Robertmurraya sp. FSL R5-0851: one gene and its partner. Each later gene encodes a partner of the first gene's protein in a complex. Links are inferred from orthologs where the notes say so. Each region holds a gene or a part of one and is shown in the gene's direction. Other genes may lie near its edges.

Evidence for each region.
Region 2: the proteins of smc (region 1) and MKX65_RS15895 are in contact, whole or in part, in a crystal structure (PDB 3ZGX), measured with the Bacillus subtilis proteins. The link is inferred for Robertmurraya sp. FSL R5-0851 from one-to-one orthologs.

Annotation. Positions count from the first base shown.
Region 1 is NZ_JBBOOE010000001.1:1,554,595-1,563,484, forward strand. What follows is about bases 1-4,079. They hold smc (chromosome segregation protein SMC), read left to right. Parts: upstream 1-312; coding sequence 313-3,879; downstream 3,880-4,079. Other genes in these bases: rnc (ribonuclease III), read left to right, coding at 1-293; ftsY (signal recognition particle-docking protein FtsY), read left to right, coding at 3,894-4,079. Also shown: more of ftsY, read left to right, coding at 4,080-4,886; MKX65_RS08095 (putative DNA-binding protein), read left to right, coding at 5,016-5,333; ffh (signal recognition particle protein), read left to right, coding at 5,347-6,699; rpsP (30S ribosomal protein S16), read left to right, coding at 6,809-7,081; MKX65_RS08110 (KH domain-containing protein), read left to right, coding at 7,092-7,322; MKX65_RS08115 (YlqD family protein), read left to right, coding at 7,390-7,776; ribosome maturation factor RimM, read left to right, coding at 7,792-8,310; tRNA (guanosine(37)-N1)-methyltransferase TrmD, read left to right, coding at 8,307-8,890. UniProt on the Bacillus subtilis protein: Required for chromosome condensation and partitioning.
Region 2 is NZ_JBBOOE010000001.1:3,079,924-3,087,484, reverse strand. What follows is about bases 1,587-4,336. They hold MKX65_RS15895 (segregation/condensation protein A), read left to right. Parts: upstream 1,587-2,464; coding sequence 2,465-3,208; downstream 3,209-4,336. Other genes in these bases: MKX65_RS15885 (hypothetical protein), read left to right, coding at 3,929-4,336; scpB (SMC-Scp complex subunit ScpB), read left to right, coding at 3,217-3,804; MKX65_RS15900 (DUF309 domain-containing protein), read right to left, coding at 1,763-2,287; MKX65_RS15905 (GNAT family N-acetyltransferase), read left to right, coding at 1,587-1,741. In the rest of the region: lysA (diaminopimelate decarboxylase), read left to right, coding at 1-1,039; more of MKX65_RS15905, read left to right, coding at 1,388-1,586; more of MKX65_RS15885, read left to right, coding at 4,337-4,351; MKX65_RS15880 (YpuI family protein), read left to right, coding at 4,411-4,899; MKX65_RS15875 (Fe-Mn family superoxide dismutase), read left to right, coding at 5,005-5,901; MKX65_RS15870 (D-alanyl-D-alanine carboxypeptidase family protein), read left to right, coding at 6,002-7,135; MKX65_RS15865 (nucleoside recognition domain-containing protein), read left to right, coding at 7,128-7,561. UniProt on the Bacillus subtilis protein: Participates in chromosomal partition during cell division. May act via the formation of a condensin-like complex containing Smc and ScpB that pull DNA away from mid-cell into both cell halves.

The DNA of each region.
Region 1 (8,890 bases):
CTAAAATTAACGAAGGTGCTTTTTCTCATGTGATGGATTTTAAAAGTCAGCTGCAAGAGCTTGTACAAAGAGATGGAATTGGTACAATCGAATACAAAATTTTACTAGAGCGAGGACCTGCCCATAATAGGGAGTTTGTCTCAAAGGTTTGTTTGAACAACGAAGAGCTTGGACAAGGTACAGGGAGATCAAAGAAAGAAGCGGAGCAGCATGCTGCACAAATGGCTTTAGAAAAGATCAAATCGCACCTTAATGGAGCAAAAGAACAGCTAGAAGAAAAACAACAGGAGTAGAGATAAAGGGGGAAAAGCTGTGTATCTCAAACGTTTGGATGTAGTCGGATTCAAGTCGTTTGCTGAGAGAATTGGGGTCGATTTTGTCCCGGGTGTCACAGCAGTGGTTGGTCCAAATGGAAGTGGAAAAAGTAATATCACTGATGCGATTCGTTGGGTGTTAGGAGAACAATCAGCGAAATCGCTTCGTGGGGCAAAGATGGAGGATATCATCTTTGCTGGTAGTGATTCACGAAAAGCATTAAATTTTGCTGAAGTAACATTGACGCTGGATAACGAAGATCAAGCATTACCGATTGAATACAATGAGGTAAGTGTCACTAGACGTGTGTATCGCTCTGGAGATAGTGAATTTCAAATCAATAAGCAAACATGCAGGCTAAAAGATATCGTTGATTTGTTTATGGACTCTGGATTAGGGAGAGAAGCGTTTTCGATCATTAGCCAAGGAAAAGTAGAAGAAATATTAAACAGCAAGGCCGAAGAAAGAAGAACGATCTTTGAAGAGGCTGCTGGTGTTCTAAAATACAAAAATCGTAAAAAGAAAGCAGAGTCAAAGCTAACAGAAACCCAAGATAACTTAAATCGTGTGAGTGATATCTTGCATGAATTAGAAACACAAGTAGAGCCACTTAAAATTCAAGCGTCGATTGCAAAGGATTTTCTTCAGCAAAAAGAAGAGCTTGAAAAGATAGAAGTTGCGGTAACGGTGCACGAAATTGAGGAGCTTCATGAAAAGTGGGAAAAGCTAACTAGACAGATTGAACAGCATAAAGAAGACGAAATAAAGCTGTCTACCGTTCTTCAATCAAAGGAAGCTAAGATTGTTGAAATGAGAGATCATATGGCTGCCCTCGATGAATCGATTACCGATTTACAGGACGTTCTACTGCGTGTAAGTGAGGAACTTGAAAAGGTTGAAGGCAGAAAAGAGGTTCTAAAAGAGAGAAAGAAAAATGCTACTCAAAACAAAGAGCAGCTTAGAAAAAGCATCGAGGAAGTTTCTCTTAAAATTCAAGAGTTAACCTCGCTTCAACTGGAGCAAGAGGAAAGCTATCAGCGTATGAATGATGAGGTATTATCTCTTAAAAAACTGCTAAAAGAAAAGCAGGAAGTTCTCGCTTCGTTTAGTGAGAATATGGAAGAGCGAATCGAGTCATTAAAAAGTGATTATATTGAAATTCTAAACAAACAAGCATCAAGTAAAAACGAACTTCAAAACACAGAAAAGCAGCTTGGACAGCAAGGTGTAAAAAACACAAGATTAGAAGCTGATAACGAAAAATATCTTCAAGAAAGACAGAGAATCTCAGCCCGTAAACAGGAAATTGAAGCGGGTATTGCTAGTGTTCAAAATAATCTTGAAGAACAGGTACATGTATTTAGAGAAGAGCAGAAAAAGCTTGAGAACTTGAAGAATAAGTACCAAAAGCAAGAAACACAGCTTTATCAAGCGTATCAATTTTTACAAAAAGCAAAGTCTAGAAAAGATATGCTAGAAGAGATGGAAGATGACTATTCTGGTTTTTTCCAAGGAGTAAAGGAAGTATTAAAGGCTAGAGATGGCAAGCTTTCTGGGATTGAAGGGGCTGTAGCAGAGCTTATCCAAGTTCCGAAATCTTATGAAGTGGCGATTGAGACTGCTTTAGGTGCTGCGATGCAGCATGTTGTCGTTGCGAATGAGGAGAACGGAAGAAAAGCGATTCTCTATTTAAAGCAAAACTCTTTTGGACGAGCAACTTTTCTGCCTCTTAGTGTCATTAGAGGGAAGAGTCTTTCCAGTAATCAGCTTCAGTCACTAAAAGGACATTCGTCATATGTAGGCGTAGCAAAGGATTTAATTGGGTTTGATCAAAAATATGAAGAAATATTTTCAAATCTTTTAGGTACGGTAGTCATTACGAAGGACTTAAAGGGTGCGAATGAACTTGCTAAGCTTCTACAGTATCGATGTCGATTTGTTACGACAGATGGAGATATCGTAAACCCAGGTGGTTCGATGACTGGTGGTGCAGTAAAGGCAAATACATCTTCGCTACTGAGCCGTAAAGGTGAGCTTGAAGAGCTTAAAGGTAGACTAGCGGGTATGGAAGCTCAAACACATGAGCTAGAAGCTCAGGTGAAGGAGCTTAAATCTTCTATTACAGTCCAAGAGCGAAAGCTTGAGGATATCCGAAAGCAAGGGGAAGATCTTCGCCTTCTCGAGCAATCAAAAAAAGGTGACCTTAGAGAAATTGAGCTTGAAGAAAAAAATATCAATGAAAAGCTAAAAATCTATGATCTCGATATGTCTCAATTTTTACAAGACCAACAGCAATTGTCTTCACGTAAAGTGGAGTTAAATGAATTGCTATCAACGTATGCTATGGAACTAGCTGAACTTGATAGGCAAATTCAAGCACTATCAGAAAAGAAATCTTTCCAAAATAGTTCAAAAGAATCAGTGGCCAATGAAATTGGGGAACTGAAGGTGAAGCTCGCAGCACTAATGGAGCAGCATCATGGGTTGTTCGAAAAGCTTGAAGCGACAAGAGCTTCTCTATTAGAACATTCGAAGAGACATGAAACGTATGAAGAGGATCTATCCTTGTTATCAACGGAGATGAACTCTAGTAGTTCAGGGGAACAGTTATTGGAACAAGAGGCTTCCAAAAAGCTACAAGATAAAAATGAAACGATCTCTATGATTTCCCAACGACGTGAAGAACGTTTGAAGCTTCACAGTACCTTGGAAGATTCTGAGCTTGAATTAAGAGAGCTATTAAGACAACATAAGGGTTTAACTCTTGCGCTTAAGGATGAAGAAGTAAAGCTAGGTCGTCTCGATGTGGAGTTAGAAAATAGACTTTCTCATCTCCGAGAAGAGTACCTGCTGTCATTTGAAGCGGCGAAAGAGGAGTATCCTCTTTTTTTACCGGTTGAGGAGGCTCGTAAAAAAGTAAAGCTGATTCGTCTTGCAATTGAAGAGCTCGGAGTAGTAAACATTGGTGCTATTGAAGAGTATGAGCGTGTCTCCGAACGTTACGAATTCTTACTCGAGCAGAAAAATGATCTGCAGGAAGCAAAAGATACATTATTCCAAGTCATCGATGAAATGGACGAAGAAATGAAGAAGCGATTTGAAAAAACCTTCTACGGAATTCGTTCACATTTTGAATTTGTTTTCCAAGCACTGTTTGGCGGTGGAAGAGCAGACTTGAAGTTAACGAACCCAGAGGACTTATTAAATACAGGGGTTGAAATCGTTGCACAACCACCAGGGAAAAAGCTCCAGAATTTAGGGCTTTTATCCGGTGGAGAGCGATCTCTTACAGCAATTGCTCTATTGTTCTCCATTTTAAAGGTTAGACCTGTACCATTTTGTATTCTCGACGAAGTAGAAGCTGCGTTAGATGAAGCCAATGTGTATCGTTTTAGTCAATATTTAAAACGATACAGTGCTGAAACGCAGTTTATCGTTATTACGCACCGAAAAGGCACAATGGAAGAAGCGGATGTGCTTTACGGGGTAACGATGCAGGAGTCGGGGGTTTCAAAGCTTGTTTCTGTTAGATTGGAAGAAACAAAAGAATTGATTGAAACGTAAAGGACGTGTGAGTTTTGAGTTTTTTTAAAAAGCTAAAAGAAAAAATTACAAAGCAAACGGATGCAGTAACTGAAAAGTTTAAGGATGGCTTAACGAAAACAAGAGACAATTTTTCGGGGAAAGTTAATGATCTTGTTGCTCGTTATCGGAAAGTCGACGAAGACTTTTTCGAGGAGCTTGAAGAGATCCTAATCGGCGCTGATGTAGGTTTTGATACCGTTATGGAACTCATCGATGAGCTGAAAATGGAAGTTAAGCGTAAAAACATTCAAGACCCAGCAGCTGTTCAGGCCGTTATCTCTGAGAAGCTTGTTGATATCTATAAGGGTGATGAGGAAGAAGAAGTTAATACGATTAATATCCAAGATGGCTTAACGGTTATTTTGTTTGTTGGAGTAAATGGTGTTGGAAAAACAACGACAATCGGAAAACTTGCACATAAATATAAAAATGAAGGCAAGAAAGTGTTGTTAGCTGCGGGAGACACCTTCCGTGCAGGGGCAATTGAACAGCTTGAGGTTTGGGGGGACAGAGTCGGAGTGGAAGTGATTAAGCAAAGTGCCGGCTCAGATCCTGCTGCGGTTATGTATGATGCCGTTCAAGCAGCCAAATCAAGAAATGCAGATATTCTATTGTGCGACACAGCTGGAAGACTTCAAAATAAAGTGAACCTGATGAAGGAGCTTGAGAAGGTAAAGCGAGTGATAGAACGGGAAATTCCTGGTGCCCCACATGAAGTATTACTTGTCCTTGATGCTACGACGGGTCAAAACGCGATGGTCCAAGCAAAAACGTTCAAAGAAGCGACAGATGTTAGCGGAATTGTTCTAACCAAGCTTGATGGAACAGCAAAGGGTGGAATTGTGTTAGCGATACGTAATGAGCTGAAAATTCCAGTGAAGTTTGTAGGTCTAGGTGAAAAAATGGACGACCTCCAACAATTCGATGCCGAACAATACGTGTATGGATTGTTTGCAGACTTAGTAGATCTAGAAGTACAAGAGTAAACGAGAGAAGTCCGGGATAAAAATACCCGGGCTTTTTTGTTGAGACACGTGGTCTATCTTGACATTAAACGTCTCTCTGTGTAAACTAAAGTATGTAAAGGCTTTTCACTTAACAAAGGGGGATGAGCGATGCTGGAGAAAACAAATAGGATGAATTATTTGTATGACTTTTATCAGTCATTACTTACTCCTAAGCAGCAAAGCTATATGTCCCTGTATTATTTGGACGACTATTCGCTAGGCGAAATTGCTGAAGAGTACCATGTCAGCCGACAAGCGGTCTATGATAATATTAAACGAACAGAAGCGATGCTTGAGGAATACGAGGAAAAGCTATTATTATTCCATAAATTTCAGGAGCGCAACAAGCTGCTAGTACAGCTAAAGGGTTCTTTATCAGACGACACACTGCTAGAGCTAGTTGCACAGCTTGAGAAATTAGACTAGGAGGCGGCCTAAGATGGCATTTGAAGGATTAGCCGACCGACTGCAAAATACGATCCAAAAAATTCGCGGCAAAGGGAAAGTCAATGAGGCCGATGTTAAAGAAATGATGCGCGAGGTGCGCTTAGCCCTTTTAGAGGCGGACGTTAACTTTAAGGTTGTTAAAGAGTTCGTCAAAAAAGTAAGCGAGCGTGCTGTTGGTCAGGAAGTCATGCAAAGCTTAACACCTGGACAACAGGTCATTAAAGTGGTTAAAGAAGAACTGACAACCTTGATGGGCGGTGAGCAAAGCAAAATTGCTGTCTCTAATCGCCCGCCAACCGTTATTATGATGGTTGGATTGCAAGGGGCAGGGAAAACGACAACCACGGGGAAGCTTGCCAACCTGATTCGAAAAAAATATAACCGCAACCCATTGTTAGTTGCGGCTGATATTTATCGTCCTGCTGCCATTAAGCAGCTAGAGACGCTTGGAAAGCAGCTCAGCATGCCGGTATTTTCACTTGGAGACCAAGTAAGTCCGGTTGAAATAGCGAAACAAGCGATTCAAAAGGCGAAAGAGGACCATCATGACTACGTTCTAATTGACACAGCTGGTCGTTTGCACGTCGATGAAGCCCTTATGGGAGAATTAAAAGATATTAAAGAACTCGCAAATCCTGATGAAATCTTTCTTGTTGTCGATGCGATGACTGGTCAAGACGCAGTAAATGTAGCTTCAAGCTTTAATGAACAGCTTGGGCTTACAGGGGTCGTCTTAACGAAGCTCGACGGAGACACTCGAGGAGGAGCCGCCCTCTCAATCCGTTCCGTAACGAATACGCCGATTAAATTTATCGGTTTAGGAGAGAAAATGGATGCGATTGAGCCGTTCCATCCAGAACGAATGGCTTCAAGAATCCTCGGAATGGGCGATGTTTTAACGTTAATCGAAAAAGCTCAGGCCAATGTCGATGAAGCGAAGGCAAAAGAACTTGAACAAAAAATGCGTACAGCTTCGTTTACATTTGATGACTTTTTAGATCAGCTTGGACAAGTTCGTAATATGGGACCTCTTGATGAACTATTAAAGATGATGCCTGGTGCGAACAAAATTAAAGGCCTGAATAATCTGCAAATCGATGAAAAGCAAATTTCTCATGTAGAAGCGATCATCCAGTCTATGACAAAGGAAGAAAAAACTCATCCAGAAATCATTAATGCTGGTCGCAGAAAGCGGATTGCAAAGGGAAGTGGAACTTCAGTACCTGAAGTAAACCGTCTTTTAAAGCAATTTGAAGACATGAAGAAAATGATGAAGCAGATGTCGGGTATGCAGGGCAAGGCTAAGAAAAAGGGCGGATTTAAGCTTCCGTTTAACCCTTTTTGACGCCGAAATTACAGGAAAATAATAGTGACAAGAAAAAAGACTTTACAAACTAAAAAACAATTGATATTATACTATCTTGTGTGAAACTATTCGGAGGTGCTTATTTAAAATGGCAGTTAAAATTCGTTTAAAGCGTATGGGAGCAAAAAAATCTCCTTTTTATCGTATTGTAGTAGCAGATTCTCGTTCACCACGTGATGGACGTTTCATTGAAACAGTTGGAACTTACAATCCAGTTGCTGAGCCAGCAATCGTTGAAATCAACGAAGACTTAGCTTTAAAATGGTTAAAAGACGGCGCTAAGCCATCTGACACAGTTCGTAACTTGTTCTCAAAACAAGGCCTTATGGAAAAATTCCATAACGCAAAATTAAGCAAGTAATCTGCATATAATGAAAGAGCTCATCGAAACCATTGTCAAGGCACTTGTTGATCTTCCAGACGAAGTTCGTGTAACTGAGCTAGAAGAATCGGATAAAATAACTTTTCAACTAGCTGTTCACAAAACAGATATGGGGAAAGTAATCGGAAAACAAGGCCGTGTTGCAAAAGCTATTCGAACTGTTGTCTATTCAGCAGGAGCATCACAGCAGAAGAAAGTCTACCTAGAAATTATTGAATAAATGCTACTGAAGAAGGAGGGGACAACCCTCCTTTTTTCGTAGTTATTTCTGAAGGGAGATGTGGTCCGTGAACATTCTTCAAACCGTCGTGGTAAAGCAAGTATTAACGGAAACTAGCAAACAAGTATTGCTAAGCAAGTTTGAACTTGAGAAAAGCCAACTTCAGAAGGAATCAGAACAGCTTCGCTTTGAAATGAGAAAGCTTGAAAAAGCAAAGAAAATGACCGTTAACTCATTTAAGAATCGTTTCGAAAATGAGATTCATACTAGATTAGAAAAGATTAAGCTGCTTGATTTTAAAATAGAACAATTACATATGCTACCTTTAGGAAGCGAATTAAAGGAAAAGGAATGCCAAGCGATCGTGGAAGTGAATGTAGGTGACGCTTGGGAGGTTATTCAGACTGAAAAAACGATTATCATCAAGGACGGAGTCGTTGATGAAATTCGGTAGTTTGAGGTGAAGATGATGGAAAAATGGTTTAATGTCGGAAAGATTGTGAATACGCATGGTATCAAAGGGGAAGTTCGAGTGGTTTCGCAGACTGACTTTGCTGATGAACGGTATAAGCCAGGGAATCACTTGTATTTGTTTATGCCTAACTCAAAGGATCCAATGAAGCTGACGGTTGAATCTCACCGGAAGCATAAATCATTTGATTTATTAACCTTTAATGGGTACCCAAATGTGAATGATGTGGAGCCGATGAAGGGTGGAATTCTGAAAATCACAGAAGAACAACAAGGTGAGTTGGAGGAAAATGAATTTTACTTTCACCAAATTATTGGCTGTCTTGTGTTCACCACGCATGGGGAAGAAATTGGAAAGATCCGTGAGATCTTAACACCTGGAGCGAATGATGTATGGGTCGTAAAGGGAAAGGGTGGAAAGGATATTCTCATTCCTTATATCGAGCAGATTGTGAAGAAGGTTGATGTGAAGGAAAAGATCGTTTTAATTGAGCCTATGGAAGGTCTGCTATCATGATGAATATTGATGTACTAACCCTGTTTCCTGAGATGTTCCATGGGGTGTTCGGACAATCGATCTTAAAAAAAGCGGCTGAACAGCAGGCTGCCCGGTACAATATTGTCAACTTTAGAGAATTTGCTGATAATAAACACCAGACGGTGGATGATTACCCTTATGGTGGGGGAGCGGGAATGGTCTTGAAGCCGCAACCCATTTTTGATGCGGTAAAGAGCTGTCAAGAACATGCCAAAACGACGAAACCCCCACGAGTGGTGTTGCTCTGTCCACAAGGTGAACGTTATAACCAGAAGAAGGCGGAAGAGCTATCCAAGGAAGAACATATAATCTTTGTTTGCGGCCATTACGAGGGTTATGATGAGCGAATCAGGCAGCATGTAGTGACAGATGAGATCTCGATTGGTGATTTCGTGTTAACGGGTGGAGAGCTCGGTGCTATGGTTATTATTGATAGTGTGGTTCGTCTGCTTCCGAATGTATTAGGGAAAGAGGAGTCTCATTTGCAAGATTCTTTTAGCACAGGTTTATTAGAGCATCCCCATTATACGAGACCAGCCGATTTTCGTGGGTTAAAGGT
Region 2 (7,561 bases), 1.5 Mb from region 1 along the record:
GGCAATAGCTGCTGAATTCCCAGTGGAGCGAATTCATTTTCATGGAAACAACAAAAGTCGTGAAGAACTTGAAATGGCATTAAACTATCAAATCGGCTGTATTGTTGTTGATAACTTTTATGAACTAGAATTATTAGATACGATCTGTGCGGAGAGAAATCAATCCGTCTCTATTTTGCTTCGAGTCACACCAGGGATTGAAGCACATACACATGACTATATTCTTACGGGCCAAGAAGACTCGAAATTTGGTTTTGATCTGCAAAATGGACAAGCGGCAGAGGCACTACAAAAGGCTATGAATTCAGAGTCCTTAGACCTGCTTGGTGTACACTGTCATATCGGTTCACAAATATTTGAAACAACTGGATTTTTGTTAGCAGCTAGAAAAATATTTTCTAAGCTTCATGAGTGGAAAGAAACGTATTCTTTTGAATCAAAGGTATTAAATTTAGGTGGCGGATTCGGCATTCGTTATACGAGTGAAGACGAGCCCATTCCTGCCTCCCAATACGTAAAAGAAATTATCGAAGAAGTAAAGAAACAGGCCTCGGCGTTCTCTATGTCTATGCCAGAAATTTGGATTGAACCAGGTCGTTCCCTTGTAGGTGATGCGGGGACTACTCTTTATAAAATTGGTTCAAAAAAGGATGTTCCCAATGTTCGTAAATATATAGCCGTAGATGGTGGGATGAGTGATAATATTCGTCCAGCATTGTATGAAGCAAAATATGAAGCGATCCTTGCGAACAAACCACTTCAGCCAATCGAAGAGACGGTTTCTATTGCAGGAAAATGCTGTGAATCAGGAGATATGCTTATTTGGGATTTACCGTTACAGAAGACGGACAGTGACGATATTCTAGCCGTTTTCTGTACCGGTGCTTACGGTTATTCGATGGCAAACAACTACAATCGTATTCCAAGGCCACCAGTGGTCTTTGTTGAAAATGGGAAAGCGGTATTAGTGGTTCGTCGGGAGACGTTTGAAGACATTGTTAAACAAGATTTGCCATTTGTTCAGCGAGTAAAAAGCTAATCTAGAGAGCTGTCGCGATTGTGACAGCTTTTTACATTACATAGATCTTTTGGAGGTATTTGTGAAAAAGAATAATGCGCTTTTATTTATTTTCATTTTACTTATTTCGCTCATATGGGGCGCGTATTATTGGTTATTCTTATCACCAGGGCTGTAAAGAAAAAAGCTTATATTATGATACAAAAGTTGTTGAATCTGAAAATACATTGAAGAAATGTAGAGAATCTTGTATGATAATATCGTATTGAGGAATATACATTGAAACAAAAAGAAATAATTGACATATAATACAAATGTATTTAAAGGAAATTTAACTCCTTAAAAGCTCAGGATATTGAGGGATCACTTATGTTAATTCGCTACAAAAAAGCTTTTGAAAAAATTGCGATGGGCTTGCTGTCATTTATGCCTAACGAAAAAGACCTGAAAAAGCTACAGCAAACAATGAAACAGTATGACCAATCCGAGGACTGGCAATTGTTTCTTTGGAAAGAAGAAGATATTATTGGTTTAGTTGGGGTAACGAAAGTGTCAGAGGACATGCTAGAAATTCAACATATTTCAGTGAATCCTTCGCATCGGCATCAAGGAATTGGAAAAACGATGATAAAGGCATTAAAAGAGTTTTTCCCTGGAAAAGAGATACGAGCGAATGAAGAAACATCAGCTTTCTTTGAAAAATGCGACTCTCTTTTATCATAAATAGAAAAAGGAAACAGTGATTTAGTCACTGCTTCCTTTTTTTTGTTTTAATGCGTGTAATCTGTTCTGGATAACCTCTGAACGATCTCTCATCGAGTGTCGATGAATAATTTCACTTTTTGTTAGATTGCTATCCACACCCCATATGAGACCAGCTTTTTCGGCTTGACGTTTGCACGCACTTAATAAGGAGGCATCATTTATAGGGAGATTCATGCTTTTGTATGGAAGTGTATGCTCAATCTCTTCTTTTTTTCTTAAGATGGCTCCAATTAATTTATCCTCATCAATACCATATTCTTTGATGGACTGTTTATGGATGGTTAGTAACCATAATGCTTTTTGTATCGTACGCAAAGCTCCAGCGAAATTTCCACGACGGTGATGATATTGACTGACAGCCAGCTGAATCCAGCCAACTAAAATGGATTCCTTATTACCCGCATCTACATTCTTCCAGTGTTCCTCAAGAATTTCGTGACATTCAAAATAATCTCTGTCACTATGAAAATGCACTAAGTAATCAATGAAATCTGTTGTAAACATAGATACGCTCCTTTCTTACTTAATTTTACCATGATTTCTATCTATACGCTTTTTACGTTGTTTCATACATGAAGAAATAGGCACAAACTTTCAGAAAGAATCTTGGATTAACGCAATCTTTCCTCTATACTAAGTATAGTTATTTTAAGAAATTAAGAAAGAAATTTTGGTGGGAATATGCACTATAATGTGAAGATCGATGCATTTGAGGGACCGTTAGATTTATTACTACACCTCATTAATCGACTAGAAATTGATATTTATGATATACCGGTAGCACAAATTACAGAGCAATATTTACTATATATCCACACTATGAAGGAGCTACAGCTAGATGTAGCAAGTGAATATTTGGTCATGGCAGCCACTTTGCTAGCCATTAAAAGTAAGATGTTACTTCCAAAACATGAAGAAGAGCTTGAAGATGATATGGAATTTGGTTACGAAGAAGACCCGAGAGAAGAATTAATTGAAAAACTAATGGAATATAAAAAATATAAAGAAGCAGCTGACGATTTAAAGGCTTTAGAGCAGGAAAGAGGGCTAATGTTCACGAAGCCCCCTAGCGATCTTTCGGATTATTCGAAAGAGGAGGAAGTAGATAGACGACATCTAGACGTGTCGTTGTACGATATGCTGGGTGCTTTTCAGAAGCTGTTGAGAAGAAAAAGGCTACAAAAGCCGTTGTCTACAAAGATTGCAAGACAAGAAATTCCTATAGAAAAACGAATGGATGAAATCATGGGGAAGCTACGAAAGGTGAAAGGAAGAATTAGCTTTTATGATTTATTCCCCATCCAGGAGAAGGATCATATTGTCGTAACTTTTCTTTCCATTCTAGAGCTAATGAAAAGGAAAGAAATATTTGTAGAGCAAGAAAGCAATTTCTCTGAGATTTTTGTCATTGCGAAGGGAGTATAACATTGTCATTGGATATTATTAATTGGAATGGAATTGTGGAAAGTCTTCTGTTTGCAGCAGGGGATGAGGGCTTAACCATTAAGCAAATTGCAACGGTTCTTGAAATCGAAGAGGTCGAAGCAGAGCGAATTGTTAGGGAGTTAATGAACGAGCTTTCAAAAAATGAAAACCGAGGAATAGCCGTCGTTCAACTGGCTGGTACCTATCAGCTCGCAACAAAGAAAGAGAATTCTATTTACTTAAAGAAGCTGGTTGAATCACCAAATACATCAACACTCTCACAGGCTGCGTTAGAGACGCTAGCTATTATCGCTTATAAACAGCCGATCACTCGAGCAGAAATAGAAGAAATTAGAGGGGTAAAGACCGAGCGGCCATTACAAACATTGGTTGGAAAAGTGTTGGTAAAAGAAGTTGGGCGAGCGGAAGGAACTGGCAGGGCCATCCTTTATGGTACCACAAAAGAATTCTTAGATTATTTTGGTCTCAGGAGTTTAGAGGAACTGCCTCCATTGCCGGAGAAAGTGGATGATGAGTTTGTTCAAGAAGAAGCAGACTTGTTTTTTGAAAAGTTTCAAGAAAATCTGGAATCATAAGTTTTCTTACGCATATATTCATTATTTGTGATAAAATATAATTAATTTTCAGGGAAATGCTTCTATTTAGGGGCATTTTTAACACAATTTGCACCTGCCTCATCCGGAGGTAAGAAAGGGATGTATGAACGTGTTAATTAAAAGCTGTGTAGGGTATGAGCTGGAAAAAGAAAAATCTAACACTTCGGAGGATTTTTTCAACCGAAGCGAAGTAACTTTTATAGAAGAGAATACGGAGAAAACGCTAGCTGTTCTTTATGTTCGATTTTTTGAGGAGAAGTTGAATGAGTTCACTCCATTTTCAGCCAATCCAATCTTTCAAGAGGCTGGGCTAGAAGTTCATTTAATGGATATAGTTGCTCTAGTATTATTAATTAAAAATCCAGGTTTTAGACATCGAAAAAGAGTGTATATCAATAACCAGAATGAATTTGCTGCTTATTTTCAAGACATTGATTTTGAAAAGATTATTAAAGTTGTTAAAAAGGTAAAAAGTAATCAGGCTTGCCAGCTTGACTCTCTGTTGGAATTTACGGTGCAAGCATAAAATTAGTTATCCAATAAACCAAACATTCAGAGTTATTACAAAGGGCAGGGGTGTAGACAGTGGGTAATTCAATGGTGAAAGTTCAAATAATGGACGTAAAGTCTTTTTTAACAAATACAGTATCTGGATTAGAGTCTTTCTTAAACAGTACAACAATTGATGGATTATTGTCAGAAAAACAAGGTGACAAAGAATACTATAAACGAATCTTAGGTAATTTAAGAAAGCTGCTTGTATATTGTGAAGAGGGATTGGATGCTTGTTCTGTGATTTTACAGTCAGAATCTTTTCCAAAAGGAGCAGCAGAAAAGACGCTTTATGGTATTTATCATAAATGTATTGAAGAATTTTTTTCACCAAAAAATGATGTATGGTATGAAGATAGCCGATCCGCTTATACGGGTAAAAACTCAATAAAATTTCAAGAGGACGTTCCTGAAAGTGTTCTTCAACTGCTAAAAGGTTTTGAAGGAGATTTCCAGAAGATCCGTGAAGAGCTGGAGTACTACGAAACAGATTATCGAACAAAAATGGCACAATCGAAATAACGACCAATCGGTCGTTATTTTTTTGTGCTTTTATTCTTTATGGTGTCAACCAGGCCTCTCCCTCATATGCTTTAAGGTAAACCCATTTGTTCTGAGGTGATGATAATGAATCGATTTGAACAGTATGTTAAGGAAGTTATAAGCTACAACGAAGAGCTTAAACGTTTCTTAGAGCAGGAACATGTCCCAGAAGAAGATGGATTATGGAGTAAGTTGGATCATTTTAGTGAGATTATGAATCATATTTCAAGGAGTGGAGACTTAACTCAGGAAGAATTTACGACTGTCCAAGAAAAGGTAGAAGAATTACATGACGAAATGGAGGCATATTTTTCAAAGAGGCAACAGATAGGGTCCATTTATATACAGGAGCCTGCTGTAAAAGCAGGGGAGCATGTTTTGCCCAAACTACCTTACAGTTATGATGCATTAGAACCTTATATTTCTGAGAAAATTATGGAATTACATCATAGTAAGCATCATCAATCCTATGTTGATGGATTGAATAATGCGGAGATCAAACTTAAGGAAGCACGAGAAAAGGGTGATTATTCGTTAGTAAAACATTGGTCAAGAGAGCTGGCTTTCCATGGATCAGGACATTACTTACACTCTCTCTTTTGGGAAACGATGAAGCCGAATGGTGGGGGGCAGCCGACAGGAAAACTGCTTGAGGAGATCAACAAATATTTTGGCCATTTTAATGCTTTTAAAAAGCATTTTACTGAAGCTGCAAAAGCAGTAGAAGGAAGCGGATGGGCTATTTTAGTTTGGTCACCAAGATCACGTCATCTAGAAATTCTTCAATCAGAAAAACATATGAATTTGACGCAATGGGATACGATTCCACTTTTGCCGTTAGATGTATGGGAACATGCCTATTATTTACAATATAACAATAATCGCGCGGATTACGTCTCTAATTGGTGGAACGTAGTGAATTGGAGAAAAGTCGAGGAAAGACTTTCACAAGCATCACAAATAAAATGGAAACTATTGTAAACGGAAGAGTCCACCGCTTTGCTTGTGGACTCTTTTTGGCATATTCATTTTTATCAAGCATAAACTTGTACAAACATAATTAGGAGACGAGGGTTGAAGAATGGCTAGAAGTAAAAAGGTATTTGTGTTAATAATAATCACCTTTTTGATTCTTTTTCATATTCCAGTGAGTGCTAACACCAATATCAATGTTAGCTCACAATATGCAGTTTTGATTGAACAAAGCTCAGGAAGAGTATTATTTGAAAAAGGTGCACATGAAAAAAGGCGAATCGCAAGTATCACTAAGATTATGACGGCTGTCCTTGCCATCGAGTCAGGAAAACTAAATGAGATGGTAAAAGTCAGTAAAAATGCGACTAGAGCAGAAGGATCTTCCTTATATCTAAAGGAAAACGAAGAAATCAAGCTAGAAGATTTAGTGTACGGCTTAATGCTTCGTTCTGGCAATGACGCGGCGGTTGCGATTGCTGAGTATATCGGAGGCAGTGTAGAGGGGTTTGCGTTCTTAATGAATCAAAAGGCAGATGAGATCGGAATGTTACATTCTCATTTTACCAATCCACATGGCTTAGATGATTCAAATAATCATTATTCCACAGCATATGACATGGCTGTATTAACAAGATATGCAATGATGAACGATACTTATAAGTTGATTGCAGGAACAGAAGTACACAGAGCCCCAAACCCTACAGAAAGCTGGGACAGGATATGGCGGAACAAAAATCGATTGCTAACAGAGTTATATGAATATAGTACAGGTGGGAAAACGGGCTTTACAAAGCTAGCAAAACGAACATTAGTATCCACTGCTACGAAAGATGGAATGGACTTAATTGCGGTCACATTGAACGGACCAGACGATTGGAATGATCATATTAATATGTTCGAAACCGCTTTTAAGACGTATGAAATGGTACAAGTTGTTGAACAAGGCTTCATCTCTGGAATTGAATCTGACAAGTATAAGAATAAGGCTTTGGTCAAACACGACTTTATGTACCCCATATTAGAAACAGAAAAAGATAAATTTGAGGTTGAGTACAAATTAAAACAATTAAAGGGAGAAAGAAATATTCCTGAAGTAATAGGGGAAGTAATCATTACCTTTGATGATAAGCCAATCAAAACGCTGCCAATTTATTATAACAATGAAAAAGATGAAACGAGTTTTTTCGAGTCTTTTAAGAAAGTATTTACTACAATGATAGGCGTGAAAGCGAATGGTTAATATTATATGGGTTTGTTTAACCGTAATTGGAATTGTATTTGCAATGGTTAATGGAACAATGTCTGAGGTAAACGAGGCTATATTTAGTGGAGCCAAGGAAGCAGTTACACTTTGTATTGGTCTCATTAGTATTCTTGTGTTCTGGCTTGGCATGATGAGGATAGCGGAAGATGCGGGGTTGTTAAATAAATTATCAAATTTATTTAGACCGATAGTGACGAGATTATTCCCAGAAATCCCTCATAATCATCCAGCAATGGGATATATCCTTTCAAATATGATGGCAAATATGTTTGGACTAGGAAATGCGGCTACTCCTCTTGGGATAAAAGCAATGGAGGAAATGAAAAAAATTAATGGTGGTAAAAATGAAGCCAGCCGCTCCATGATTACATTTCTGGCCATTAATACTTCAAGTATCACGCT